Regions from separate parts of the Streptomyces sp. NPDC050439 genome, predicted to be linked through region 2. Evidence: predicted binding sites of a transcription regulator. Region 2 holds the regulator's gene; the other holds the start of a gene.
What was found. Region 2 encodes HrcA, which represses chaperone genes, less so after heat shock. Its sites were predicted from a motif close to TTNGCACTCNGNNNNNCNGAGTGCNAA; they were not measured.

Region 1: the regulator HrcA is predicted to act here: its motif matches at 11,120-11,146, upstream of groES (co-chaperone GroES).

The regions. Positions count from the first base shown of each region.
Region 1 is NZ_JBFAJT010000004.1:13,384-27,892, forward strand. It holds gene AB0I66_RS17420 (alpha/beta hydrolase) at 1-327, shown strand, start outside; gene tsaE (tRNA (adenosine(37)-N6)-threonylcarbamoyltransferase complex ATPase subunit type 1 TsaE) at 339-869, shown strand; gene AB0I66_RS17430 (hypothetical protein) at 1,154-1,705, opposite strand; gene tsaB (tRNA (adenosine(37)-N6)-threonylcarbamoyltransferase complex dimerization subunit type 1 TsaB) at 1,814-2,470, shown strand; gene rimI (ribosomal protein S18-alanine N-acetyltransferase) at 2,500-2,973, shown strand; gene tsaD (tRNA (adenosine(37)-N6)-threonylcarbamoyltransferase complex transferase subunit TsaD) at 2,966-4,084, shown strand; gene AB0I66_RS17450 (hypothetical protein) at 4,081-4,338, shown strand; gene AB0I66_RS17455 (TetR/AcrR family transcriptional regulator) at 4,363-5,064, opposite strand; gene AB0I66_RS17460 (MFS transporter) at 5,158-6,648, shown strand; gene AB0I66_RS17465 (YciI family protein) at 6,691-7,047, shown strand; gene AB0I66_RS17470 (sigma-70 family RNA polymerase sigma factor) at 7,200-8,426, shown strand; gene AB0I66_RS17475 (methyltransferase domain-containing protein) at 8,524-9,774, opposite strand; gene AB0I66_RS17480 (polysaccharide deacetylase family protein) at 9,857-10,816, shown strand; gene groES (co-chaperone GroES) at 11,291-11,599, shown strand; gene groL (chaperonin GroEL) at 11,721-13,346, shown strand; gene AB0I66_RS17495 (SDR family oxidoreductase) at 13,505-14,278, opposite strand; gene AB0I66_RS17500 (MOSC domain-containing protein) at 14,312-14,509, opposite strand, start outside.
Region 2 is NZ_JBFAJT010000003.1:923,264-937,772, forward strand. It holds gene AB0I66_RS17215 (nitronate monooxygenase) at 1-956, opposite strand, end outside; gene dnaJ (molecular chaperone DnaJ) at 1,182-2,318, opposite strand; gene hrcA (heat-inducible transcriptional repressor HrcA) at 2,319-3,335, opposite strand; gene AB0I66_RS17230 (MBL fold metallo-hydrolase) at 3,537-4,280, shown strand; gene AB0I66_RS17235 (DUF3097 domain-containing protein) at 4,315-5,136, shown strand; gene hemW (radical SAM family heme chaperone HemW) at 5,445-6,677, opposite strand; gene AB0I66_RS17245 (SpoIIE family protein phosphatase) at 6,742-8,565, opposite strand; gene AB0I66_RS17250 (HAMP domain-containing protein) at 8,944-13,041, shown strand; gene AB0I66_RS17255 (response regulator) at 13,054-13,641, shown strand; gene AB0I66_RS17260 (AMP-dependent synthetase/ligase) at 13,686-14,509, opposite strand, start outside.

The sequences.
Region 1 (14,509 bases), on a different contig from region 2:
GCCGAGCGGATGATCGAGTCGACGCCCATCGACGTGGTCGCGGAGTTCTATCCGGCCTTCGCCGAGCACGACAAGGCGGAGGCGCTCAAGCACTTCGCCGAGCTGCCGGTGCTCGTCCTCGCGGGGGACAAGGACCTGGTGACGCCGAGCGAGCACAGCGAGGCCATCGCCGGCCTGCTCCCGGACGCCGAACTGGTGCTCGTTCCGGACGCCGGGCACCTGGCCATGCTGGAGCACCCCGAGGTCGTCACTGACCGCCTCGCGGACCTGCTCGCGCGCGCGGGGGCGACACCCGCTTCGGCCGACGCACGGACCTCCAGCGGCTAACGTGGGTGGGCATGGAAGCACCGCACAACCCGGCCCCCGTGACCGATCCGGCCCCCGTGAACTCCCTCGGCATCACCGTCACCTCCCCCGAGCAGATGGGCGACCTGGGTCGCCGCCTGGCCAAGCTGCTTCGCCCCGGTGACCTCGTGATGCTCACCGGCGAGCTCGGCGCCGGAAAGACGACCCTGACCCGCGGCCTCGGCGAGGGCCTCGGCGTGCGCGGCGCCGTCACGTCGCCGACGTTCGTCATCGCCCGCGTCCACCCGTCCCTCTCCGAAGGGCCGCCCCTGGTGCACGTGGACGCGTACCGCCTGGGCGGCGGCCTCGACGAGATGGAGGACCTCGACCTCGACGTCTCGCTGCCCGAATCGGTGATCGTCGTGGAATGGGGCGACGGCAAGGTCGAGGAGCTCTCCGACGACCGGCTGCGTGTGGTCATCGACCGGACCGTCGGCGACACGACGGACGAGGTGCGCGAAGTGACGTTGACCGGCGTCGGACCGCGCTGGGCCGAGGCCGACCTCACGCTGCTTTCGGCCTGATCCTCGTCTTTTCGCCCAACATTCCGACAAGGCGTCGGGAAGATGTTGCGCGGCGCGCGTCGCGCGTGGTCACATGGATACCGGTACGGGTTAGGTCTACCTAACCACGTCTGCCCCCGGAGCCCAGGAGGCATCCATGTCGGCTTCAGAACATGACGCCAAGCCCCGGCCGCACGGGCTGTCGGGGCCGTCGGGGATTTCCATGCGCGATCTGCTGGCGTCCTGCGCCGCCGCGAGCGAGGTGTCCACACCGCCGCGCGATCCGGCACCCAGGGGCGAAGCGGCTACGGAACGACGACGACCTTCTTGCTGATCGTCGCGAACTCCCACATCGCGTTGCCGTCCTTGCGCGACTCGCGGATGCCGCCGGTCTTCCTCGACGGGTCCGGCTTCGGCGTCGAGCCGTCCACCGCCGCGCTGAAGCCGATCGCGATCCCGTCGACGGTCGCGAAGCGCACGACGTGCTCGATCGCCACTCCGTCCGTTCCGGTGACGGTGCCCGAGCGCGAGGTGACGGCGTACGTCCCGGGGACCGGGTCCACCGTGCTCGGGGTGACCTTGAAGGTGCGCTGCGCCTTGCCGGAGGCGCCGACCAGCCACACGCGGTCCTCGCCCACCGAGTAGACGACCCGCTCGCCCGCACCGGACTGCGCGGGGACCGTCGTCGGGTCGGCCTTCTCCTTGGGGGAGCGGGTCGTCGACGCGGAGGGGGAGCTGTCCGGTTTCTTGCCCAGGGTGTCCGGCACGTTGGCCGAGGCCTGGAAAGCGAGGAAGCCGACCGCGGCGAGCGCAGCGGCGGTGAGCCCGGCCACGAATCCCGAGCTGCTCCTGGACACCTGCGCCACCCTCTTCGTACTCCGTACGGCTATGGGGTGACGTTAGCAGCAGGTGTGCGGCATCCTCGGGCGGCCGTGCTCCGGGCGTCGGAGCCGTAGGCTATTCGCGTGCTCTTGCTCGCTCTGGATACCGCCACCCCCGCCGTCACCGTCGCGCTGCACGACGGCACGTCCGTCGTCGCAGCCTCCAGCCAGGTGGACGCCCGCCGTCACGGCGAGCTGCTGCTCCCCGCCGTCGACCGGGTGCTCGCCGAGGCGGGCCGCAGGCTCGACGCCGTGACCGGCATCGTCGTCGGCGTGGGCCCCGGCCCGTACACCGGTCTGCGTGTCGGCCTGATGACCGCCGACACCTTCGGCCTCGCGCTCGGCGTGCCGGTGCACGGGGTCTGCACGCTCGACGGCCTCGCGTACGAGTCCGGCATCGAGGGCGGCCCCTTCGTCGTCGCCACCGACGCGCGCCGCAAGGAGGTCTACTGGGCGCGGTACGCGGACCCGCGCACCCGCCTCACGGACGCCGCGGTTGACCGCCCCGCCGACATCGCCGACGAGGTGGCGGGCCTGCCCGCCGTCGGCGCTGGCGCGGTGCTCTACCCCGAGACCTTCCCGGACGCCCGCGCCCCCGAGCACGTCTCGGCGGCCTCGCTGGCCGCGCTCGCCGCCGAGAGGCTCGCCGCGGGCGAGGAGCTGCCGGCCCCCCGGCCGCTGTACCTGCGCAGGCCCGACGCGCAGGTGCCCAAGAACTACAAGGTGGTCACCCCCAAGTGACATCCGTGACGACAGTCGTCCTGCGCGAGATGCGCTGGTGGGACATCGAGCCCGTCTTCGTCCTGGAGAAGGAACTCTTCCCGGACGACGCCTGGTCGCGCGGCATGTTCTGGTCCGAGCTCTCCCACGCGCGCGGCCCGACGGCCACCCGCCGCTACGTGGTCGCGACGGACGGGGAACGCCTCGTCGGGTACGCGGGACTCGCGTCGGCCGGCGACCAGGCCGACGTACAGACCATCGCGGTGGCCCCCAGTCACTGGGGCACGGGGCTCGGCTCCCGGCTCTTGACCGACCTGCTGAACGCGGCGACCGCCTTCGAGTGTGCCGAGGTCATGCTCGAGGTGCGGGTCGACAACACCCGGGCGCAGAAGCTGTACGAGCGCTTCGGCTTCGAGCCCATCGGCTTCAGGCGCGGCTACTACCAGCCGGGCAACGTGGACGCCCTCGTCATGCGCCTGACCGATCCATCAACCTCCGTACAAGGATCCGACACCCATGGCTGACTCGCGCGACCAACCTCTCGTTCTCGGCATTGAGACCTCCTGCGACGAGACCGGCGTCGGCATCGTCCGCGGCACCACCCTGCTCGCCGACGCCATCGCCTCCAGCGTCGACGAGCACGCCCGGTTCGGCGGTGTCGTGCCCGAGGTCGCCTCGCGCGCGCACCTGGAGGCGATGGTGCCGACCATCGAGCGCGCCCTGAAGGAGGCGGGGGTCGCCGCCTCCGATCTCGACGGCATCGCGGTGACCGCGGGTCCCGGCCTCGCGGGTGCGCTGCTGGTGGGCGTCTCGGCGGCCAAGGCGTACGCGTACGCGCTCGGCAAGCCGCTCTACGGCGTGAACCACCTGGCCTCGCACATCTGCGTGGACCAGCTGGAGCACGGCGCGCTGCCCGAGCCGACGATGGCGCTGCTCGTCTCCGGCGGCCACTCCTCGCTGCTGCTCTCCACCGACATCACCTCGGACGTACGGCCGCTCGGCGCGACCATCGACGACGCGGCGGGCGAGGCCTTCGACAAGATCGCGCGGGTGCTGAACCTGGGCTTCCCCGGCGGTCCCGTCATCGACCGGTACGCGAAGGAGGGCGACCCGAACGCGATCGCGTTCCCGCGCGGTCTCACCGGGCCGCGCGACGCCCCGTACGACTTCTCCTTCTCCGGTCTGAAGACGTCCGTCGCGCGCTGGATCGAGGCCAAGCGGGCCGCGGGCGAGGACGTTCCCGTCCGTGATGTGTCGGCGTCCTTCCAGGAGGCGGTCGTCGACGTGCTGACCCGCAAGGCCGTGCGGGCCTGCAAGGACGAGGGTGTGGACCACCTGATGATCGGCGGTGGCGTGGCCGCCAACACGCGGCTGCGCGCCTTGGCGCAGGAGCGCTGCGAGGCGGCCGGCATCCGGCTGCGGGTGCCGCGGCCGAAGCTGTGCACGGACAACGGCGCGATGGTGGCCGCGCTCGGCGCGGAGATGGTGGCACGCAACCGCTCGGCATCCGACTGGGACCTGTCGGCGGACTCCTCGCTCCCGGTGACGGAACCGCACGTGCCGGGCCACGCGCACGACCACGGCCACAGTCATGACCATGTGCACGAGGTCAGCAAGGAGAACCTGTACTCGTGACCGTCGCGCTGATGTGGGAGGCCCGCGCCGCCGACGGGCGGGGCGAGGAACTGCTCGCGTGGGCGCGGGCCCAGGTCCTGGACGGTGAGCCGGTCCGCCGGGAGAGCTTCCGCGCCCCGCAGGACCGGGTCCTCGTCCTGACCTGGTGGGACGCGGCCTACGACGCCGACCTCCCCGAACTCCCGGAGCCCTCCCCGGAGTTGGTGACGCGCGCGGTGCACCGCTGGCGGTTCGAGTCGGTCGGCCTGGGCTGACGCCCCGTACCGGCCGGGCATGGGTCAGGGGCGTCGCGCCTGGCCCAGAAGCCCGTCGATGACCGCTCCCAGTTGCCTCGACACGTCGTACTGCGCCGTCAGTTCCAGCCAGCGGCCGGCGAGCGCGGTCATGCGGGGCAGCTCGTCGGCGTCCGCGTCGCCGAGCATGTCGGGGAAGTGGCGCTTGCGCTCGGGCTCCTCGGCGCGGCGGGCCATCGCCCGGCGGAAGACCAGGTCGCCGTAGACGCAGTGCCAGATGGTGCGGTAGGCGGCGACGGCCTCGGACGGGGTCAGGCCGCAGGCCTCGCACGCGGCGATGATCTCCTCGACCATCCACAGGGCGCCCTTGTCGGTGAGGTCGCCCAGGCTCAGCACCTCCACCACCCAGGGCATCCGCGCCAGCGTGCCGTGCATGTGCACGGAGACCGCGAGCATCCGGTCGCGCGGATCGTCGGGCAGGTCGGGGCGCGGGACCGAGTCGGCCGTACCGGACAGGGTGAGCATCAGGAGCTCGTCCTTGTCGTGCACGTGGTGGTAGAGCGCCATCGGGGTCGTGCCGACCTCTTTGGCGACCCGGCGCATGCTGAGGGCGGCCACGCCCTCCTCCTGGAGGATGCGGCGCGCGATGCCGACGATCGTGTCGAGGTCGATGCGGCTCGGGCGACCGCGCTTCTTCTTCTCCCCGACGGGCTTCGCTGCTTCCGGCGCTGATTTCTCTGCTTCCACGTGGCTCATTGTCGCGTCCGCGCCGGGCGGATGCCGCATGCTCTCCCACGCTCCCCATGTATTTTCTATACGCGTATAGTAATGTGCGTGGGCATGGTGAATACCGCTGACCCGAAGTCCCCGGGGACCCGTTGGCTGCTGCCGGTGCTGCTCACCGTGCAGTTCCTGGTCTCCCTCGACATGTCCGTCGTGAACATCGCGCTGCCCGACATCGGCGACGACCTCGGCTTCGGTGCCGACTCGCTGCTCTGGGTCGTCAACGCCTACGCGCTCGCCTTCGGCGGCCTGCTCATGCTGGGCGGGCGCCTCGCCGACGTGGTGGGGCGGCGGCGCACCCTGATCGCCGGTTTCGCGGTCTTCGGCGTCGCGAGCCTGGTGGGCGGTCTTGCCCAGACGCCGGGGCAGCTCGTCGCCGCGCGGGCCGTGCAGGGTGCGGGCGCGGCGGCCCTCGCCCCCGTCGCGCTCGCGCTGATCACCGTCAACTACGCCGCCGGGCCCGCGCGTTCACGGGCGCTCGGTCTCTGGGGCGCGGCGGGCGCGCTCGGTGGCGCGGTCGGGGTGATGGCAGGCGGGCTGCTCACGGACTGGGCCGGCTGGCGCTCCGTGATGCTGATCAACGTCCCGGTGGTGCTCGCCGCGCTGCTCCTCTCGCGGCACGGAGTGCCCGCCGACCGGCGCACCGGGACCGCGCCGCGCCTCGACGTGACGGGGGCACTGCTCGTCACGGCGGGCATGGCGGCGCTCGTCCTCGGCCTCGTCCGCACGGAGACGTACGGGTGGGGATCCGGCACGACCCTGGGCACGCTGGGCGCGGCCGCCGTGCTACTCGGCGCCTTCGCCGTCGTCGAGTCCCGCAGCCGGGAGCCGCTGCTGAGGCCCGGCCTGCTCAGGAACCGGCCCGTGTTCTCCGCGAACGCCTTCGCGCTGCTGATGTCATCGGGGCAGTTCGCCGCCTTCTACTTCACCTCGCTCTATCTCCAGGAGGTCCTGGCGTACGGATCGACTCCGGCGGGAGCGGCGTTCCTGCCGTTCTGTGCGGGCGTTGTCGCCGGGTCGGTGATCTCGGCGCGGCAGGTGGGGCGTTTCGGGGAGCGGGCGCTGCTGGTGACCGGGGGGCTGCTCGGTGCCGTGGGGTTCGGGTGGTTCGCCCTGACGGTCGGGCCCGACGGCACCTTCCTGGGGTCCATCGTGGGGCCCTCGCTGGTGGCGAGCGTCGGCACCGGCATGTGTTTCGTGCCCCTGGGCACGGCGGCGACCTCCGGTGTGGCTTCCGAGGAGACCGGCATGGCCTCGGGGCTGCTCAACAGCTCCCGGCAGCTGGGGGGTTCGCTGGGACTCGCGGTCCTGGTGACGGTGGCGTCGGGCGTCACCGGGGAGAGGCGGGGGCCGGGCGGGCTCGCGGACGGGTACGCGACGGCGTTCGGGGTCGCCGCGGCGCTGCTCGTGGCTGCGGCGGTGGCCACGGCGTTGCTGCATCGCGCCCCCGCACGGCCGCGACCTGCAGAAACGTATGACCGGGAAAATTCTTCGAAGAATCTGGGCGGCGGTGTCGATCCGGGTGTCTCCCGTTCGACGCATGGGTGAGAGGCGAGGAGAAGCCCCGCCATCACCTGTTGGGAGACCACCATGCCGCGCTTTCTGACGATGATCCGCGTCGACGAGAAGAACTCTCCCGAGGGCGGCCCGAGCCCCGAGATGGGCGAGCGCATGGGCGCACTCCTGGAGGAGATCACCAAGGCGGGGGTGATGCTCGAGACCGCGGGCCTCACCCCGAGCGCCCAGACCACCCAGGTGCACTGGAAGGACGGCCGACTGACCGTCACGGACGGGCCGTTCACCGAGGCCAAGGAGGTCGTCGGCGGCTACTCCATCACGCAGTGCAAGGACAAGGCCGAGGCGGTCGAGTGGGCCGGCCGGTTCCTGAAGACCCACGACGAGCACTGGACCGTCACGGCGGAGGTCCGGGAGATCGTCGAGGGCTGACGCGGCCGGTGACGGACCTTTGCGGTGCCGCCGCGGGGGTGCTCTGATGGGTGGCCGTGACGGCCCACTCCTCAGAGCACCCTCGCCCGGACTCTCCTGGCCCGGACTCTCCTCGCCCGGACACTTCTAGTCCGGACTCTCCTGACCGCGCCATCGAGACCGTCTTCCGCATCGAGTCCCCGCGCCTCATCGCCGGCGTCGCCCGGATCGTGCGCGACGTGGGCATCGCGGAGGAGCTGGCGCAGGACGCGATGGTCGCCGCCCTGGAACAGTGGCCGCGGACCGGCGTCCCCGACAATCCGGGCGCCTGGCTGACGACCACCGCCAAGCGCCGCGCCATCGACCTCGTACGCCGCAGGGAGCGCTACGCGCGCAAGCTGGCGGAGATGGGCCGCGACCTGGAGGCGGCGCCGCCCCACGTCGACGAGCCGGTTGACCCGGACGACATCGACGACGACCTCCTGCGCCTCGTCTTCACCGCCTGCCACCCGGTGCTCTCCGCCGAGGCCCGCATCGCCCTCACCCTGCGTCTCCTCGGCGGCCTCACGACGGCGGAGATCGCCCGCGCGATGCTGGTCCCCGAGGCGACGGTGGCCCAGCGCGTCGTGCGCGCGAAGCGCATCCTCGCGACCAAGGGCGTGCCCTTCGAGGTGCCGTACGGGGCCGAGCGCGAGGCGAGGCTCGGGTCGGTGCTCGAAGTCATCTACCTCGTCTTCAACGAGGGGTACGCGGCCACGGCGGGCGACGACTGGCTGCGGCCCTCCCTGTGCGAGGACGCCCTGCGTCTAGCCCGCGTGCTGGCGGGGCTCATGCCCCGGGAGCCCGAAGTACACGGCCTGGCGGCGCTGTTGGAGCTCCAGGCGTCCCGTTCGGCGGCGCGTACGGGGCCGAAGGGCGAGCCGGTGCTCCTCGCGGACCAGGACCGGCGGCACTGGAACCGGCCGCTGATCCGGCGGGGCTTCGCCGCGCTCGCCCGCGCGCGGGCCGCGTCGACGGGCGGCCCCGGTCCCTACGAGCTCCAGGCCGCGATCGCCGCCTGCCACGCCAACGCGCCGTCGTATGACGAGACGGACTGGCCTCAGATCGTCGCCCTGTATGAACTGCTTGCCGCGCGGGCTCCCTCACCGGTGGTCGAACTGAACCGTGCGGTGGCGGTGTCGATGGCCTCGGGGCCCGCGGAGGCGCTGCTGCTCGTCGACGCGCTTGCGGCGGAACCCGCCCTGAAGGATTACCACTTGCTGCCGAGCGTGCGGGGGGACCTGCTGCTGCGGCTCGGGCGTGCGGCGGAGGCGCGGGTCGAGTTCGAGCGGGCGGCGGGGCTCACGCGGAACGGGCGAGAGCGGGGGTTGTTGCTGGGGCGGGCGGAAGCATGCCGGTAGGGGGTCCCTGCGGGGCTCTCCCCGCTGCCACCCATTAGCGCGCTCCGCGCGCGGGCACCCCTTCCCGAAACTGGGGCTCCGCCCCAGACCCCTCTCCTCAAACGCCGGAGGGGCTGAATGCAGCCACCGGCTGCCCGATCAGCATCGCCGGCGCGCCCGCCACCCGCGTGAGGAAGACCGTCGCCGCGTTCTTGCCCTGCGGCTTCACCTTCCGGCGCAGTTCCTCCGGCTCCACCGCGGAACCCCGCTTCTTCACCGTCAGGATGCCGACCTCCCGCTCCCGCAGCACCGCCTTCAGCTTCTTCACGCCGAAGGGGAGCTGGTCGGTGATCTCGTACGCCACCGCGTACGGCGTCGCGTGCAGGGCGTCGGAGGTGACGTACGCGATGGTCTCGTCGATCAGGCCGCCCGCCACCCGCGCGGCCACCTCCGCCACCAGATGCGCCCGGATGACGGCGCCGTCCGGCTCGTACAGATAGCGCCCCACCGGCCGCACGCCGGGATCCGGCAGCATCGCGTCGAGCGAGGACCACAGGGAGGCGCCCGAGGGCAGCAGGGTCGCGCGGTGCGAGGACGGGGCCTCCGTGCCGAACCACAGCACGGCCTCCTTGACGTCCCCGCCGTCCGAGATCCACTCCGCGGCGGCATCGGCGGGCACCGCCTCGTGCGGGATGCCGGGAGCGATCTTCAGCGCCGCGTGCGGGGCCTTGCGGGCGGCCTCGATGGCCCAGGAGAGGGGCGGGGAGCAGGCCTCGGGGTCGAAGATGCGGCCCCGTCCGCCGCGCCGTGCCGGGTCGACGAAGACCGCGTCGTACGCCGTCGTGTCGACCTCGGTGACATCGGCCTCGCGCACCTCGATGAGGTCGGTGAGACCGAGCGCGTCCGCGTTCGCGCGCGCCACCGCGCAGGTCAGCGGGTCGCGGTCGACGGCGAGGACGGCGACCCCGGCCCGGGCGAGGGCGATGGCGTCGCCGCCGATGCCGCAGCAGAGGTCGGCCACGCTCCGTACGCCGAGGGCCTTGAAGCTCTCGGCGCGGTGCACGGCCACACTCGTACGGGTCGCCTGCTCGACGCCGTTCGGGGTGAAGAACATCCGGCTCGCGTCCTCGGCCCCGAACTTCGCCACCGCACGGCGCCGCAGCCGCGCCTGCGCGAGCACCGCCGTGACCAGTTCCGCCGGGTGCTCGCGGCGCAGGCGCGTCGCGACGGCCAGCTCGCGTGCGGGATCGGCCTCCCGCACCTCGTCGAGATCGAGCAGCGACCGGCCTTCGGGGGTGAGCAGCGCGGAGAAGGAGGTCAGAGGGGTCGGGGCAGTCGGATCACGGTCGAGGTCGTTCACCCGGCCCATTGTGGGCCAGTCGGTGGATGGTGTGCGCCCGATGGCGGTGTCGGCCCGGCAGCGGGCCTGTGAGCTGCAAAGATCCGGCGCCATGCAACTAGTACGACAAAACGACAAATTCGGCCCACGGTGGAAGAGCCGGGGACGGGGTCCGGCGCGGCGTCGGGTCAGGGGACAGGTGCGCGCCGGGGTGGCCGTGCTCGTCGTCGCCGCGATCGCCTCCGGCTGCGCCTCGGGCGCCGACGGCGCAGCGAATCCCGCCCCCGGCCAGCAGCGCCTGGACGCGCCGCCCGCCCGCGCCCTCGACTCCTACGCCCACAAACTCCGTGTCACCCAGGTCGCCCGCGCCGCCGCCGCGAAGCGCTGGGGCCTGGCGAAGACCCCGCTGGCGGCGCCGCAAGCCCCGGCCAAGAAGCCGAAGATCACCACCCGCAAGGGGTTCGAGGTCAAGGGGCAGGCGAGTCTGCCGCCCGTCTTCACGACGATCCCGACCAAGAAGAAGATCGTCTTCCTGACCATCGACGACGGCGCCGAGAAGGACCCGGCGCTGCTCAAGATGATGAGCGAACTGCAGATCCCGTACACCGCGTTCCTCAGCGACTACCTGGTCAAGGAGGACTACGGCTACTTCAAGAAGATGCAGTCGCGCGGTGTCGTCCTGAACAACCACACCCTCAACCACCGCTACATGCCGGGGCTCTCGTACGAGGGCCAGCGCCGCGAGATCTGCGGCATGCAGAACGTCATCCAGAAGCGCTACGGCAAGCGGCCCGAACTCTTCCGCCCGCCGTACGGCAACTACAACGCGGACACGCTGCGGGCCGCCAAGTCCTGCGGGATCAAGGCCGTGCCGCTGTGGGCGTCCGAGGCCTTCGCCGACCACATGGAGTGGCGCGAGTGGGACCGGGACCTGCACCCCGGCGACATCATCCTCACGCACTTCCGGGGGCGCGAGGACTGGAAGGGCAGCATGCCCGACATGGTCCGCAAGGTCATGAAGACGGTCACCGACAAGGGGTACGCGGTGGCCAGGCTGGAGGACTACCTGTGACCGGGCGGGCGCGGGCGCGCCGCTGCTTCGCCGCGGCCGTCGCGGCGGGCGTGCTCGCGCCCGCACTGCTCGCCGGGTGCGCGCAGTCGGTGGACCCGATCGAGCGCCTCGGCCGCAAGGCGGCGGAGAAGGTCCCGCCGCGTAAACCGGGGGCGTCGCCCAGCTGCGCCCCACCCGCGGGCGCGCCGAAATCCGGGCGGCACACGGCCCCGGAGACGGAACCGCCCGACGTGAGGAAACGTTGCCCCGAGGGGCGCGGGGGCCCCTCGGCGTCCCCGTCGGGATAAGACCCGCGTCAGCGAATTAGCAGTCCGCTTGACCGAGTGCTAATCGTCGTCCTAGTCTCGGCCTTGGCACTCACCACTGGAGAGTGCCAACCAGCGACGGGCAGGTCCGGCACCCGCGACGACGGATCCACCTGGTCGCCACCCCAGACTGTTAACCCCGTAGATCTCCGAAGGGGGAGACCGGATCGTGACGACCGCCAGCTCCAAGGTTGCCATCAAGCCGCTCGAGGACCGCATTGTGGTCCAGCCGCTCGACGCCGAGCAGACCACGGCCTCTGGCCTGGTCATTCCGGACACCGCGAAGGAGAAGCCCCAGGAGGGTGCTGTCCTCGCCGTGGGCCCGGGCCGCTTCGAGAACGGCGAGCGCCTGCCGCTCGACGTGAAGGTCGGCGATGTCGTGCTGTACAGCAAGTACGGCGGCACCGAGGTGAAGTACAACGGCGACGAGTACCTCGTCCTCTCGGCTCGCGACGTCCTCGCGATCGTCGAGAAGTAATTCACCTGCTTCACCAGTTTTGCTTTTGAGTTGCGCCCCTGGTCACCCCGCTGCTGATTGCCGGGCGGCGAGGGGCGCAGTTCGTTTGAAACCGATTTTTCGAGAGGGCTGAACCGCTCCCATGGCGAAGATCCTGAAGTTCGACGAGGACGCCCGTCGCGCCCTCGAGCGCGGCGTCAACAAGCTTGCCGACACGGTCAAGGTGACGATCGGCCCCCGCGGCCGCAACGTCGTCATCGACAAGAAGTTCGGCGCTCCCACCATCACCAACGACGGCGTCACCATCGCCCGTGAGGTCGAGGTCGAGGACCCGTACGAGAACCTCGGCGCGCAGCTCGTCAAGGAGGTGGCGACCAAGACCAACGACATCGCGGGTGACGGCACCACCACCGCGACCGTGCTCGCCCAGGCCCTGGTCAAGGAAGGCCTGCGCAACGTAGCCGCCGGCGCCTCCCCGGCCGCCCTGAAGAAGGGCATCGACGCCGCCGTCGCGGCCGTCTCCGCGGAGCTCCTCGCCACCGCGCGTCCGATCGACGACAAGGCCGACATCGCGGCCGTCGCCGGTCTGTCCGCCCAGGACCCGCAGGTCGGCGAGCTCATCGCCGAGGCGATGGACAAGGTCGGCAAGGACGGTGTCATCACCGTCGAGGAGTCCAACACCTTCGGTCTGGAGCTGGACTTCACCGAGGGCATGGCCTTCGACAAGGGCTACCTGTCCCCGTACATGGTGTCCGACCAGGAGCGTATGGAGGCCGTCCTCGACGACCCGTACATCCTGATCCACCAGGGCAAGATCTCGTCCATCCAGGACCTGCTGCCGCTGCTCGAGAAGGTCATCCAGACCAACGCCTCGAAGCCGCTCCTGATCATCGCCGAGGACGTCGAGGGCGAGGCCCTGTCGACCCTGGTCGTGAACAAGATCCGCGGCACCTTCAACGCCGTCGCGGTGAAGGCCCCCGGCTTCGGCGACCGCCGCAAGGCCATGCTCGGTGACCTCGCCACCCTCACCGGCGGCACCGTCATCGCCGAAGAGGTCGGCCTCAAGCTCGACCAGGTCGGCCTGGACGTGCTCGGCACCGCCCGCCGCGTGACCATCACCAAGGACGACACCACGGTCGTCGACGGCGGCGGCAACGCCTCCGAGGTCGAGGGTCGCGTCAACCAGATCAAGGCCGAGATCGAGGCCACGGACTCCGACTGGGACCGCGAGAAGCTCCAGGAGCGCCTCGCGAAGCTGGCCGGCGGCGTGTGCGTCATCAAGGTCGGCGCCGCCACCGAGGTGGAGCTCAAGGAGAAGAAGCACCGTCTGGAGGACGCCATCTCCGCGACCCGCGCCGCGGTCGAGGAGGGCATCGTCTCCGGTGGTGGCTCCGCTCTGGTGCACGCCGTCAAGGTCCTCGAGGGCAACCTCGACAAGACCGGCGACGAGGCCACCGGTGTCGCGGTCGTCCGCCGCGCCGCCGTCGAGCCGCTGCGCTGGATCGCCGAGAACGCCGGCCTCGAGGGCTACGTCATCACCTCGAAGGTCGCCGAGCTCGACAAGGGCTTCGGCTTCAACGCCGCCACCGGTGAGTACGGCGACCTGGTCAAGGCCGGCGTCATCGACCCGGTCAAGGTCACGCGCTCCGCGCTGGAGAACGCCGCGTCCATCGCCTCCCTGCTGCTCACGACCGAGACCCTGGTCGTCGAGAAGCCGGCCGAGGAAGAGGCGGACGCCGGCCACGGCGGTCACGGTCACTCGCACTGACCCGCTGCCGCTGAGCTGAACTGAGGCCCGGTTCCCCCTGGTTGGGGGCGCCGGGCCTCGGTGCGTTCACGGATGCGCGTCTGCCGGGTTATCGCCGTTGCCGACCGCGGGTCGTCTCTCCGTCCTCGCGCAGTTCCCCGCGCCCCCTACGGGGCCCTCTACTGAGGGCCGTACTTCCGTCCCGTACGCGAAGTGACCCCGCCCAGCAGCGCCCTCGGCGTCACCTTCACCACGCCCATCAGCGCCTTGTAGCGGGGGTCCGGGATGGACAGGGTCTTGCCGCGCGCCAGGTCGGAGAGACCTGCCGCGACCAGCTTGTCCGCGTCGAGCCACATCCACTTGGGGATGTTCGACGTCCCCATCCCGGCGCGCTCGTGGAACTCCGTCCGTACGAAGCCGGGGCACAGGGCCATCAGCCGTACCCCGGAACCGGCCAGGTCCTTCGCCGCACCCTGGGTGAACTGCACGACCCACGCCTTCGAGGCGCCGTACGTCCCGCGCGGCACGAACGCGGCCACCGAGGCGACGTTGACGACACCCCCGCGTCCCCGCTCCCGCATCGCCTCCGTCGCCGCCGACGTCAGCCGGAGCACCGCCTCGCAGTGCACCTTGAGCATCGTCAGCTCGTCCGCCATCGGCACTTCCAGGTACTGGCCCTTGTTGCCGAACCCGGCGTTGTTCACCAGGAGGTCGACCGCGTTCCTGCGGTCCGCGAGGCGCTTTTCGACGGCGGCGATCCCGTCGTCGGTCGCGAGGTCCGCGGTGAGCACCTCCGCCTCGATGCCGTGCCGGTCGTGCAGTTCGGTCGCCTGTTCCCGCAGTCGCTCGGTGTTCCGTGCCACCAGGACCAGGTTGTGGCCGTCACCGGCGAGCCGCCGGGCGAAGGCCGCGCCGATACCGGCGGTCGATCCCGTAATCAGAGCCGTAGTCATGGACCAAGGCTAGTGAGATCCGAAGGCCGCCGATCACGGCGTCGGTGAACCGTACTTGTCCACGTACTTACGAGCCGCCTCGATCACCTCGGGATGCAGCGCCTCACCGGCGGCGAGCAGCCCCGGCAGCAGGTGCTTCTCCGTCATCGCCGCCCTGAACTGGAGGGCGACGGTGATGTCGTGCTCCGGCCGGTGCACGACGTCGATCGGGTCCCCGCCGCGGATCTCACC
Region 2 (14,509 bases):
AGCGCCATGCCCTGCGCGTCACCGGCCTTGGCCGCGGCCTTGCGCAGACCGCTGGTGAGGTGGTGGACCTGGGGGTAGGCGGCGGGGGCGTAGGGCCCGTGCTCCCGCATGAAGCGGTTGACCAGGCCGCGCGCGGGGCGTCCCGAGAACGCGCGGGTCAGCTCGGTCCGGGTGAACAGCGGGTTGGTCATGGCCTGCTTGTGCAGGGCGTTCGCGCCCGACTCGGGACAGACCAGGAAGGCCGTGCCGAGCTGCGCGGCGTCCGCGCCGGCCGCGAGCACCGCGGCGATCTGCGAGCCGCGCATCAGGCCGCCGGCCGCGACGACCGGGATCTGCACGGTGTCGCGCACCTGCGCGATGAGCGAGAGGAGACCGAGCCCCGCGCCGTCCGTCTCGGGATTGTCGCGGTGCGTGCCCTGGTGGCCGCCCGCCTCGATGCCCTGTACGCACACGGCGTCGGCGCCCGACCACTGGGCGGTCTGCGCCTCTTCGGGCGAGGTGACGGTGGCGACGGTGATGGTGCCGACCCGCGCGAAGGCGTCGAAGACGTCACGGGTGGGGCAGCCGAAGGTGAACGACACCAGCGGCACCGGGTCCTCGACGAGGATCGCCAGCTTGGCGTCGTAGCCGTCGTCGCGGCCGCTGTCCGGGTCGCCGAGCTGCGTCTCGTACCAGGAGGCCTCACCGGCGAGCTGGTTGCGGTAGACGTCGACGGCGGCGGCATCGGCGTACTCGGGCTGCGGCATGAACAGGTTCACGCCGAACGGCCGGCTCGTGAGCCCCCGCAGCTGTTTGATCTCCTGGTACATCCCGTCGGCGGTTTTGTATCCGGCGGCGAGATATCCGAGCCCCCCGGCCTCGGAGACGGCCGCGGCGAGCTGGGGGCACGAGGCGCCTCCCGCCATGGGGGCCTGCACGATCGGAAGGCGGCAGAGATCGGTCAGTGCGGTGGGCATGAACGCATCGTGCCACTTCCTGGCCGGGGGGCCGAATCGCGGGGACTTCCCCACCCACCCACCCGTCACCCGGCACGACCAGGAGCGCCCCGTAAGGGGCGCGGGGAACTGCGCGAGCAACCCAGGACAGCCCGCGGACAGACAGCGAAGCGCCCCCGGCACGGGCGAACCGCTACCGGGGGCGCAGGAAAGGCACCGCTCAAGGCGCCTCGCCCGTAAAAGGCGTTAGCGCCCGTTGAACGCATCCTTCAAACGCGAGAACAGACCCTGCTGTCCCGGCTGGAACTGCCCCGTGGGCCTCTCCTCGCCGCGCAGCTGCGCAAGCTCCCGCAGGACCCGCTCCTGCTCCGCGTCCAGCTTGCTCGGCGTGAGGACCTCGACGTGCACGATGAGGTCACCTCGTCCGCCGCCCCGCAGGTGCGTGATGCCCCTGCCGTGCAGCGGCACCGACTGGCCGGACTGCGTGCCGGGCCGGATGTCGACCTCCTCCAGGCCGTCCAGCGTCTCCAGGGGCACCTTGGTGCCCAGAGCCGCGGCCGTCATGGGGATGGTGACCGTGCAGTGCAGATCGTCCCCGCGCCGCTGGAACACGGCGTGCGGCAACTCGTGGATCTCCACGTACAGGTCGCCGGCGGGGCCGCCGCCGGGGCCGACCTCGCCCTCGCCCGCGAGCTGGATCCGCGTGCCGTTGTCGACACCTGCGGGGATCTTCACGGTCAGCGTCCGCCGCGACCGGATGCGGCCGTCGCCGGCGCACTCCGGGCAGGGGGTGGGCACGACCGTGCCGAAGCCCTGACACTGCGGGCACGGCCGCGACGTCATGACCTGGCCGAGGAAGGACCGCGTGACCTGCGACACCTCGCCGCGACCGCGGCACATGTCACACGTCTGCGCGGACGTCCCCGGCGCGGCACCTTCACCGCTGCAGGTCGTACAGACGACCGCCGTGTCGACCTGTATGTCCTTGGTGGTCCCGAAGGCCGCCTCGTCCAGGTCGATCTCGAGCCGGATCATGGCGTCCTGGCCACGGCGCGTGCGCGACCGGGGGCCACGCTGCGACGCCGTCCCGAAGAACGCGTCCATGATGTCCGAGAAGTTGCCGAAGCCACCGGCCCCGAAACCGCCCGCACCACCGCCGCCCGCCTGGGACAGCGGGTCACCGCCGAGGTCGTAGACCTGCTTCTTCTGCGGGTCCGACAACACCTCGTACGCGGCGTTGATCTCCTTGAAGCGCTCCTGAGTCTTCGGATCCGGATTGACGTCCGGGTGAAGCTCTCGCGCAAGCCTCCGGAAGGCCTTCTTGATCTCGTCCTGGGAAGCGTCGCGGCGCACGCCTAGTACGGCGTAGTAGTCCGTGGCCACTTACGACTCCGCCAGGATCTGTCCGACGTAACGTGCCACTGCGCGTACTGCTCCCATCGTTCCCGGATAGTCCATGCGGGTCGGGCCGACCACGCCGAGTTTGGCTACTGCCTCGCTGCCCGAACCGTAGCCGACGGAGACCACGGACGTAGAGCTGAGTCCCTCATGGGCGTTCTCGTGACCGATCCGTACGGTCATGCCCGAATCCGTGGCCTCGCCAAGCAACTTGAGCAGGACGACCTGCTCCTCAAGAGCCTCCAGGACGGGCCTGATGGTGAGGGGAAAGTCATGTCCGAAGCGGGTGAGGTTGGCCGTTCCGCCGATCATCAGCCGCTCCTCGGTCTCCTCGACAAGAGTTTCGAGGAGTGTCGAGAGCACCGTCGCCACCGTGCCGCGGTCCTCCGCGTCGAAGGACTCCGTCATGTCCTGCACGAGCTGCGGCACGTCCGCGAAGCGACGGCCCGCGACCCTGCTGTTGAGCCGCGCCCGCAGGTCCGCGAGCGAGGTCTCGCCGAACGGGGCGGGGCAGTCGATCATGCGCTGCTCCACCCGGCCCGTGTCCGTGATCAGTACGAGCATCAGGCGGGCGGGAGCCAGCGAGAGCAGCTCCACGTGCCGCACCGTCGACCGCGTGAGGGACGGATACTGCACGACCGCGACCTGCCGGGTCAGCTGCGCGAGCAGCCGCACCGTGCGCGCCACGACGTCGTCGAGGTCGACGGCGCCGTCGAGGAAGTTCTGGATGGCCCTGCGCTCAGGGGCCGCCATCGGCTTGACGCCCGCGAGCCGGTCGACGAAGAGGCGGTACCCCTTGTCGGTCGGGATACGGCCCGCGCTGGTGTGGGGCTGGGCGATGAACCCTTCCTCCTCCAGCGCCGCCATGTCGTTGCGGACGGTGGCCGGCGAGACCCCGAGGCTGTGCCGCTCGGTGAGCGCCTTGGAGCCGACGGGCTCCTCGGTGCCGACGTAGTCATGGACGATGGCACGCAGCACCTCGAGCCTGCGTTCACTGAGCATCCGCGCAACACCTCCACCTTTTCGCCCTGGGACCCGTCTGCCCCGCGGCCTTGCCTGGCACTCCCCGCAGGTGAGTGCCAGCCTGCACCGCGCCCAGTGTACGGCTGCGAGGTACGGGCCCGGCAAGGGCCGGACCCTATGTCGGCCCGACGGCCGGGGCGACGGCTGCCAAGCCGCCCGCGCGGGGCTAGCGTCGGCTGCATGGACGTGGCACTGGCTTGGGACGAGGCGGGTTGGGAGCGGCTCGCGCCGCATGTGGGACGCAGGCGCCTGCCGGTCTGGGACTGTACGGCGGGCCTGGTCGTCGGCGGCGAATCGGCGCTGATGATCGAGGCGGGCGCGACGCTGCGCGAGGGAGCGGAGCTGCGCAACCAGGCGCGCGGCATCCTCGGCGGGGGCCGCCGGGTCACCCATCTCGCCCTGACGCATCCGCACTTCGATCACGTTCTCGGCGCCGCGGCGTTCGCGGGGGTCGAGGTGTACGGCGCGGTCGGGCTCGACGCGCTGCTCGCGAGGGGACGCGACGAGCTGCGCGCCGACGCCGTGCGACACGGGGTCGCCCCGGACGCCGCGGCGGAGGCGGCCGACCTGCTCGTCCGCACGCGTCACGCGGTGTGCGGGGAGTGGACGCTGGATCTGGGCGGTGGGGTGCAGGTCCTGCTCGCGAACGTCGGGCCGGGTCATACGGGCCACGACCTGGCGGTCCTGGTGCCCGGCACGGGTGACACCCCCGAGATCGTCTTCTGCGGCGACCTGGTCGAGGAGTCGGGCGAACCGCAGGCCGGACCCGACGCGGTCCCGACGCGGTGGCCGGCGGCGCTCGACCGGCTGCTTGACCTGGGCGGCGAGAACGCGCTGTACGTGCCGGGGCACGGCGCGGTGGTCGATGCGGCTTTTGTCCGCGCGCAACGCGCCACACTGGCGGCTCGCTTCGGCGTGTCGTAGCCGCTCGTACGCCGCTTCTCTTATCGTCATGCGAATGCGCCAGTACTCCGCAGACCTCACTCCCCCGTGGAAGAAGCCGAAGCCCGTGCCGGAGGTCGCCGCGGAGGCGGACCTCGTGGTGGAGGAGCTGAGCACCGGGTTCTGCGGGGCGGTGATCCGCTGCGAGAAGACGGCGGAGGGTCCGACGGTGACCCTGGAGGACCGCTTCGGCAAGCACCGCGTCTTTCCCATGACGCCGGGGGCCTTCGCCCTGGAGGGCCGGACGGTGACGCTGGTCCGCCCTTCGTCCGCTGCCTCCACTCCGGTACGTGCCACGCGTACCGCATCGGGTTCGGTGGCCGTGCCGGGGGCGCGTGCCCGGGTCGCCCGTGCCGGGCGGATCTACGTCGAGGGACGGCACGACGCGGAGCTGGTCGAGCGGGTGTGGGGCGACGACCTGCGGATCGAGGGCGTGGTCGTCGAGTACCTGGAGGGCATCGACGACCTCCCGGGGATCGTCGAGGAGTTCTCCCCCGGGCCCGACGCGCGCCTGGGCGTCCTGGTGGACCACTTGGTGCCCGGCTCGAAGGAGTCACGGATCGCGGCGCAGGTGAGTTCCCCTTCGGCCCTGGTGGTGGGGCACCCCTACATCGACGTGTGGGAGGCGGTGAAGCCGTCGTCGGTGGGGATCGCGGCGTGGCCCCGGGTCCCCCGCGGCCAGGACTGGAAGACGGGCGTCTGCGAGGCGCTGGGCTGGCCCCTCAACACGGGCGCCGCGTGGCAGCGGATCCTGGGCTCGGTGCGCAGCTACCGCGATCTTGAGCCGGCGCTGCTGGGCCGCGTGGAGGAACTGATCGACTTCGTCACGGCGGAATAGCGTACGGCGGCCTGCGGCCCCGAACATTCCCGCCGCTTCGCGGCGAATTTTCCCCACCCACCCACCCGATTGCCCGCAGCCTGTCCCACCCGGACCCGGGACCCCGCCATCTGCACGTCCGAACAGGACCGCCGCTTCGCGGCGGATTTTCCCCACCCACCCACCCGATTGCCCCGTGGTTGCCCGCCCGGGGGCAGGTATTTCCAGCCCGTCCGGCGTTTGAGGACCGGGGTCTGGGGCGGAGCCCCAGTTTCGGGAAGGGGCGGGATTGGGGAGAGCCCCGCAGGGCAAGCCCGAACCCCAGCCGATCAGTCCACCAGATCCCGCACCACCGCATCCGCCAACAACCGCCCCCGCAGGGTAAGCACGGCCCGCCCCTCCCCATAGGGCCCCGCCTCAAGGAGCCCATCCGCGAGAGCCCGCCCCGCCGCCGCAAGGCCGGCGGGACGGAGGAGGGTCAACGGACACCCCTCAAGCAGCCGCAGCTCCAGCAGAATCCGCTCCACCCGCCGATCCTCAGCGGCAAGAATCTCCCGCCCGGCCCCAGGCGAGCGCCCAGCGCCCAGCGCCCCCGCATAAGCCCCCGGATGCTTGACGTTCCACCACCGCACGCCCCCCACGTGGCTGTGGGCCCCCGGCCCGGCCCCCCACCAGTCGGCCCCACGCCAGTACAACTCGTTGTGCAGGCACCTCCCGGCATCGGACGTGGCCCAGTTGGACACCTCGTACCAGGAGAATCCGGCGCCCCCGAGGACCTCGTCGGCGATCAGGTACCGGTCCGCGTGCACGTCGTCGTCCGTCATGGGCACCTCCCCGCGCCGAATCCGCCGCGCCAGCTGCGTGCCCTCCTCGACGATCAGCGCGTAGGCACTGACGTGGTCGGGTCCGGCCCCGATCGCCGCGTCAAGCGTGGCCCGCCAGTCGTCGTCCGTCTCGCCCGGCGTGCCGTAGATGAGGTCGAGGTTGACGTGCTCGAAGCCTGCCGCCCGCGCCTCCGCCACGCAGGCCTCGGGCCGGCCGGGGGTGTGCGTACGGTCCAGCACCTTCAGTACGTGCTGCTTGGCGCTCTGCATCCCGAAGGAGACGCGGTTGAAGCCGCCGGCCCGCAGCTCGCTCAGGTAGGCCGGGTCGACGGACTCCGGATTCGCCTCGGTGGTGATCTCCGCGTCGTCCGCGAGCCCGAACTCGTCGCGCACCGCCCCCAGCATGCGGACCAGGTCGGCCGCGGCGAGGAGGGTCGGCGTGCCGCCCCCGACGAAGACGGTCCGCACCGGGCGCGGGTCGTCCCCCAGCACCTTCCGGGCGAGCCGCACCTCGTCGATCAGGGTGTCCGCGTAGTTGTCGCGCGAGGCGAGCACACCGCCGGAGCCGCGCAGCTCGGTCGCGGTGTAGGTGTTGAAGTCGCAGTACCCGCAGCGCGTGGCGCAGTACGGGACATGCAGGTAGAAACCGAGCGGACGCGACCCCGCACCCGCGAGGGCGGACGCGGGCAGGGCCCCGTCCTCGGGCATGGGCTCACCATCGGGCAGTGCGGAAGGCATACCCCGATTGTCCCGCACCCCGGAGGACCCGAGCGCCGCCAGCGCGTCTCACCCGCACACCACCTCACTGCGCCTGCAGCACAAGCACCGCCAAATCATCATCCGGCGGCCGCTCCGAGAATTCGTGCACCAGGCGCTTGATCCGTTCTGCCACCAGGGTCGCGTCGAGGCCCGCGCAACCGGCGAGGGCCGTGGCGAGGCCGTCGCTGTCGTCGAACATGCGCCGGCCCGTACGCCGCTCCGTCACCCCGTCCGTGACGCAGAGCATCGTGTCGCCCGTGCGGAGCTCGAAGGTCTCGCTCTTGTACGTCGCGTCGTCGACGACGCCGAGCAGCAGCTGGGGCGTGGCCGCCGCCCGGACCGTCCCGTCCGGGGAGAGGAGGAGCGGCAGGGGGTGCCCCGCGCTGGCCACCGTGCAGCGGACGCCGCCGTCGTCCATGGGCACCAGCTCGCCGTAGAGGAGGGAGAGGAAGCGGGAGGTGGCCCCGTCGGGCGGCACGCCCTGGCCGCCCGCCACCGCGACGACCGCCGCCGCCGCGTCCGCCGCCTCCGTGGCGTCGTCGAGGAGGAGCTGGTTGAGACGGTCGAGCACCTCCGCGACCTCGTACCCCTCACGGGCGAGCAGCCGCAGCCAGGGCCGGGCGAGGCCGATCACGACGGCCGCCTCGACGCCCTTGCCCTGGACGTCGCCGAGCGCGAAGCACCAGCGGCCCTTGCCCGCCTGGAACACGTCGTAGAAGTCGCCGCCCGGCCCGCCCTTGTCCCGCGGCTCGTACACGACGCCGCTGCTCACACCGGGGATGTCCGCGACGGAGCTCGGCAGGAGTCCGCGCTGCAGGACCTGGCTGATGGTGGCCTGGCGCTGGTAGCGCCGCGCCGCGCTGATGGCCAGGGCGACGCGGCGGCTGAAGTCCTCGATGAGGCCGGTGACTTCGTCCGCGAAGCGCATCATCCCGGCCCGCCCGATGATGAGCGTGCCCAGCACACGACCGCCCGCCGTGAGGCGGTACGCCAGGGCCGTGCCGTTCGCGTCTCCCGCCGACGTCTCGCCGGGCCAGGGCACGGGGACGGCGCCGGAGCCCACCTCGTCGGGCAGCTGGGGCGGGTCCTTCTCCAGGCTGCGGCGCAGTTCCTCTATCCGCTGCTCGCTGGTGTGCCAGACGCGGGCGAGCCGGGAGCCGGTGCCGCCGCTCGCGGAGCCGTGCGGCGCGACCTCCGCCTCGTCGTCGAGCCAGACCGCGCACCAGTCCGCGAGCCGCGGCACGAGCAGCTGCCCGGCGAGCGCGGCCACCAGGTCCTCGTCGAACTGTCCTGCGAGCAGATCGGAGGCCTCGGCGAGGAAGGTGAGCGCGCCGCGGTTGACCCACTCCGTGTCATGCGTGATCCGTCTGGGCAGCGGCGCGAGGATCTCGGCGGCGCGCAGACCCCGCTGCGCCGCCTGTTCACTCGCGTACGACTCGATCTCCTGTCCGGTCTGCCCGGCCTGTACGTCGCCGACGGGGAGGCGGGCCCAGACGGCCTTGGTGCCGGTGCGGTAGGTGATGCCCCAGGAGTCGGAGAGGGTGGCGACGAGCTGGAGGCCGCGGCCGTACTCGGGCATGCCGGGCTGCTGGGGCGCGGGCTCGCTGCGGACCGCGCGGGCGGGGTGGTGGTCGGAGACCTCGATGACCAGGGTGTCGCAGTTCTCCCCGAGGCCCGCCTCGTCGAGCCTGCACACCAGATCGACCGTCGTGCCCGCGTGCACGACGGCGTTCGTGACGAGCTCGCTGACCAGCAGCACGGCGTCGTCCGCGAGGCGGTCGGTGACGCCCGCGGCGGCGGGCACGGAGAGTTCGACCCAGTCGGCGAGCGCGGCGCGCACGAACCTTCGTGCGGCGGCGGGCGCCATCGGATTTCCGGGCAGCGATGTGCACACCACCGCCGGCGGGCCGGGCTGGTACCCCGGCTGGGCGGACGCACGGAAAGTGGTCTCCCGTTGCATCGGAATGGACCCCACGTTTCGGCTCCTGAGCAGTTCGGTCGAATACGCCTCAGGCGACACGGACAGAGTGACAGACTGGCCACGCCCATAAGCACCGAGTTACTGAAGTGGGCCGCTATGAGTGATAACAGTGCTATGCCCGCGCTCGGTTACGGTCGGATTCCGGCACCGAAACCAGCTTCGACACCTCAGTCGCGCACCGGGAACGATCCGGACGCAGCAGTAGAAAACATCTCGGAGGCCGCCCCGGAAGCGGCGTCCGATCTGCGCAACCTCCTGGCCGCCATGCGGTCGGCGCGCGACGGGGACTTCACCAAGGTCACGGTGAGTGGCCACGGCGTGGTCGCCGAGCTGCACACGGTGTTCAACGAGATGCTCGACCGCTCCCTGCACTTCGACAGCGAACTGACGCGCGTACGCCGGGAGATCATCCGGCACGGCCACCTCGACGAGCGGTTCACCGCGAGTCCGGGGCAGGGCAGCTGGGCCACGCGCGTGGCGGACGCCAACTCGCTGCTGGACTCGCTGGTCGCCCCGGCGGCCAACGCGACGCGCGTGCTGAACGCGGTCGCGGGCGGTGACCTCACCCAGCGCGTGGATCTGCACGACGGCTCCCGTGAGCTGCGGGGAGACCTGCGGCGCCTTGGTCGCGCGGTGAACACGATGGTCGACCAGCTGTCGCTCTTCACGGGCGAGGTCACCCGGGTCGCGCGTGAGGTCGGTACGGAGGGGCGGCTCGGCGGCCGCGCCAAGGTGCGGGGTCTCTCGGGCAGTTGGCGTGACGTGACGGAGGCCGTCAACACGATGGCCTCCCGGCTCACCGCCCAGGTGCGCGACATCGCCCTCGTGACGACGGCGGTGGCCCAGGGCGACCTGACGCGGACGGTCACGGTCGAGGCGACGGGCGAGCTGCTCGAACTGAAGCTGACCGTCAACACGATGGTCGAGCAGCTCTCCGCGTTCGCGGCCGAGGTGACCCGGGTGGCCCGCGAGGTCGGCACCGAGGGTCAGTTGGGCGGCCGGGCGCAGGCCCGTGGTGTGTCGGGGGTCTGGAAGGACCTGACGGACAACGTCAACTTCATGGCGTCCAACCTCACCTCTCAGGTGCGGAACATCGCCCAGGTGACCACGGCGGTCGCCAACGGAGACCTGAGCCAGAAGATCACCGTCGACGCCCGGGGCGAGATCCTGGAGCTGAAGTCGACGGTCAACACGATGGTGGACCAGCTCTCCGCGTTCGCCGACGAGGTCACGCGTGTGGCCCGCGAGGTCGGCACGGAGGGCAATCTGGGCGGTCGTGCTCAGGTGCGCGGCGTGTCCGGGGTCTGGAAGGACCTCACGGACAACGTCAACTTCATGGCGGACAACCTCACCTCTCAGGTGCGCAACATCGCCCTCGTGTCGACGGCCGTCGCCCAGGGAGACCTGGGCAAGAAGATCACGGTCGAGGCGAAGGGCGAGATCCTCGAACTGAAGTCGACCATCAACACGATGGTGGACCAGCTCTCCGCGTTCGCCGACGAGGTCACGCGCGTGGCCCGCGAGGTCGGCACCGAAGGAAACCTGGGCGGCCAGGCCCAGGTGCGCGGCGTGTCCGGCGTCTGGAAGGACCTCACCGACAACGTCAACTTCATGGCGCTGAACCTCACCTCCCAGGTGCGCAACATCGCCCAGGTCACCACGGCCGTCGCCAACGGCGACCTGTCCAAGATGATCACGGTGACGGCGCGCGGCGAGATCCTGGAGCTCAAGGACACCGTCAACACGATGGTGGAGCAGCTGCGCGCCTTCGCGGACGAGGTGACCCGCGTGGCCCGCGAGGTCGGCACGGACGGCCGGCTCGGCGGGCGGGCGCAGGTGCTCGGCGTATCGGGCGTGTGGAAGGACCTCACCGACAACGTCAACTACATGGCCGACAACCTCACCGGCCAGGTCCGCAACATCGCGCAGGTCGCGACGGCGGTGGCCCAGGGCGACCTCTCCAAGAAGATCGACGTGGACGCCCGCGGCGAGATCCTGGAGCTGAAGACCACCATCAACACCATGGTGGACACGCTGTCCTCCTTCTCCTCCGAGGTCACCCGCGTGGCCCGCGAGGTCGGTTCCGAGGGTCAACTGGGCGGCCAGGCGCGGGTCGAGGGCGTCTACGGCACATGGAAACGCCTCACGACGAACGTGAACGAACTCGCCCTGAACCTCACCACCCAGGTCCGCGCGATCGCCGAGGTGGCGTCGGCCGTGGCGCAGGGCGACATGACGCGGTCCATCACGGTCGAGACCCGTGGCGAGGTCTCCGAGCTCAAGAACAACATCAACGTCATGGTCTCCAACCTCCGCGAGACCACCCGCGCCAAGGACTGGCTGGAGTCGAACCTGGCCCGTCTGGCGGGTCTGATGCAGGGCCACCGTGACCTGATGGAGGTCGCGGACCTGATCCTGCGCGAGCTGACCCCGCTGGTGAACGCGCAGTACGGCGCGTTCTTCCTGGCCGACCCGGAGGCCGGGGACGCCACGACACTGCAGACTCCCCCGGTCAAGGGGCTCGCCTTCATCGCCGGGTACGGCTCCGCGCAGGGCTCGGTCGTCGACACGGGCGCGATGCCCGCGCACGGCCTGGTGCGGCAGGCGGCCCTGGAGAAGAAGCGGATCCTCGTGGACGAGGTGCCGCCCGACTACATCAAGATCACCTCGGGGCTCGGGGACGCCGCCCCGGCCAGCCTGGTGATCATCCCCATCCTCTTCGAGGACAAGCTGCTCGGCGTCATCGAGCTGGCCACGTTCTCCCGCTTCTCGGACGTGCACCTGGCGTTCTTCGACCAGTTCGTGAGCACCATCGGCGTCGCGATCAACACCATCATCGCCAACTCCCGTACGGAGTCGCTGCTCAGCGAGTCCCAGCGGCTGGCCACGCAGCTCCAGGACCGCTCGGACGAACTTCAGCTCCAGCAGGCGGAGTTGCAGCGCTCGAACGCGGAACTGGAAGAGAAGGCGGCGCTCCTCGCCACGTCGTCGCAGTACAAGTCGGAGTTCCTCGCGAACATGTCGCACGAGCTGCGCACCCCGCTGAACTCCCTGCTCATCCTGGCCCGGCTGCTCTCCGACAACCCCGACAGCCATCTCTCCGACCAGGAAGTGCAGTTCGCGACCACGATCCACCGCTCGGGCTCCGACCTCCTCCAGCTGATCAACGACATCCTGGACCTGTCGAAGATCGAGGCGGGCCGGATGGACGTACGCCCCAAGAAGCTCCCCCTCATCAAGGTCCTCGACTACGTCCACGCGACGTTCCGACCGCTCACCCTGGACCGCGGTCTCGCCTTCGAGGTGTCGGTCGGCGAGGACGTGCCGCGCGAGATGTTCTCCGACGAGCAGCGGCTCCAGCAGATCCTGCGCAACCTCCTGTCGAACGCGGTCAAGTTCACCGCGAGCGGCCGGGTCGAGCTGCGCGTCAGCCGCGTCAAGAACACCGGGGACCGGCGGCTCCACGACGGCGGCGACCGCCTCTGCTTCGCCGTCACGGACACCGGCATCGGCATCCCCGCCGATCAGCTCCCGGCGATCTTCGAGGCGTTCCAGCAGGCCGACGGCACCACCAACCGCAAGTACGGCGGCACCGGCCTCGGGCTCTCCATCAGCCGCGAGATCGCCGGCCTCCTCGGCGGCCGCATCACCGCGGAGAGCAGCCCGGGGCAGGGCTCCACGTTCTCGCTCTACGTCCCCGTGGTGCACCCCGGCCACGGCCCGGCGGCGGCGGCGTACGCGGCGACCAGGTCGCTGACCACGCCGGAGCCGCAGGAGGAGCGGGTCACCATGTCCCCGCACACCTTCCACGAACAGAACGACAGCTGGCCGACGCCGACCAAGCTGGAGGAGTACCGCGAGGGACCCGCGGGCCGCATACTGCGCGGTCGCCGCGTCCTGATCGTGGACGACGACATCCGCAACGTCTTCGCGCTCACCCATGTGCTGAGCCGCGTAGGCATGCCGGTCCTCTACGCGGAGAACGGCCGCGAAGGAATCGAGACCTTGGAGCGCAACCCCGACACCGACCTCATCCTGATGGACATCATGATGCCGGAGATGGACGGCTACGAGACCATCGCCGCGATCCGCCGCACCCCGCGCTGGACCGGCCTTCCCATCATCGCGCTGACCGCCAAGGCGATGCCCGGCGACCGCGAGAAGGCCATCGAGCAGGGCGCCAACGACTACGTACCCAAACCCGTGGATGTGGACCAGCTGCTCACCGTCGCCTGCGCGCTTCTGGCACCCGAGAGCGCGGACAGGACTGGGCCGGACACCCCCACCACCACAGAAACGACCGTCGAACCGGAACCGGCAGGCGCTCATGGGGAGGCCGCTGTTCCGCCGACGATCGAGTGAGGCACTGTCACCATGAGCACAGAGTTCCTGACCGACAACCGCGCGAGCATCCTCCTGGTCGATGACATGGAGGACAACCTGATGGCGCTCGAAGCCGTCCTGGGATCACTCAACGAACCACTGGTACGCGCCCGTTCGGGCGAGGAGGCGATGAAGGCCCTGCTGCGCCAGCGTTTCGCCGTGATCCTCCTCGACGTGCGCATGCCGGGGATGGACGGCTTCGAGACCGCGTCGAACATCAAACGGCTCGACCAGACCAAGGACGTGCCCATCATCTTCCTGACGGGCACCGACAACGACGCGGGCTACGCCTTCAGGGGCTATGCGACGGGTGCCGCGGACTACCTCACCAAGCCGTTCGACCCCTGGGTGCTGCGGGCCAAGGTCACCGTGTTCCTCGAACTGCACCGCAAGAACCAGCAGTTGGAGAAGATCCTGGCCCGCGAGCAGCAGCAGTTCGACGAGCTCGCGGCCCGCCTCTCGGCCATCGAGACGCACATGGCGGCCAGCAGCCTGGGGGACATCCTCGAACTGCGCCACCACGTGACGCACATGGAGGAGCTGGTGAAGGAGATGCGGCGCGGGCGGGGCGGCGGCTGACCCATGAGTCGCGCACCACCCCGCCCGCGTACGGGCGCCGGGGCTCAGGCCTCGCGCGAGCCCGCGTACATCTCGTCGATGAGGTGCTGGTACTCGCGCTCGACGACCGGGCGCTTCAGCTTGAGGCTGGGCGTCAGTTCGCCGTGCTCGATGTCCAGGTCGCGGGGCAGCAGCTTGAACTTCTTGACGGTCTGCCAGCGCTGGAGGCCTTCGTTGAGCTCCTTCACGTAGCCCTCGACCAGGGCGACCGTCGCCGGGGCCGCGACCACGTCGGCGTAGCTCTTGCCGTCCAGGCCGTTGTCCTTGGCCCAGGCCAGGATGGACGGCTCGTCGAGCGCGATCAGAGCGGTGCAGAAGTTCTTGTCGGCGCCGTGCACCAGGATGTTGGAGACGTACGGGCAGACGGCCTTGAACTGGCCCTCGACCTCGGCGGGCGCGATGTACTTGCCGCCGGAGGTCTTGATCAGGTCCTTCTTGCGGTCGGTGATCTTGAGATAGCCGTCGGCGGACAGCTCGCCGATGTCGCCGGTGTGGAACCAGCCGTCGGACTCCAGGACCTCGGCCGTCTTGTCGGGGAGGCCGTGGTAGCCCTCCATGATGCCGGGGCCGCGCAGCAGGATCTCGCCGTCGTCGGCGATCCGGACCTCGGTGCCGGGCAGCGGCTTGCCGACCGTGCCGGTGCGGTAGGCCTCGCCGGGGTTGACGAAGGAGGCGGCCGAGGACTCGGTGAGGCCGTAGCCCTCCAGGATGTGGATGCCCGCGCCGGCGAAGAAGTAGCCGATCTCGGGGGCGAGCGCGGCCGAGCCGGAGACGGCGGCGCGCAGCCGCCCGCCGAAGGCGTCACGCAGCTTGGAGTAGACGAGCGTGT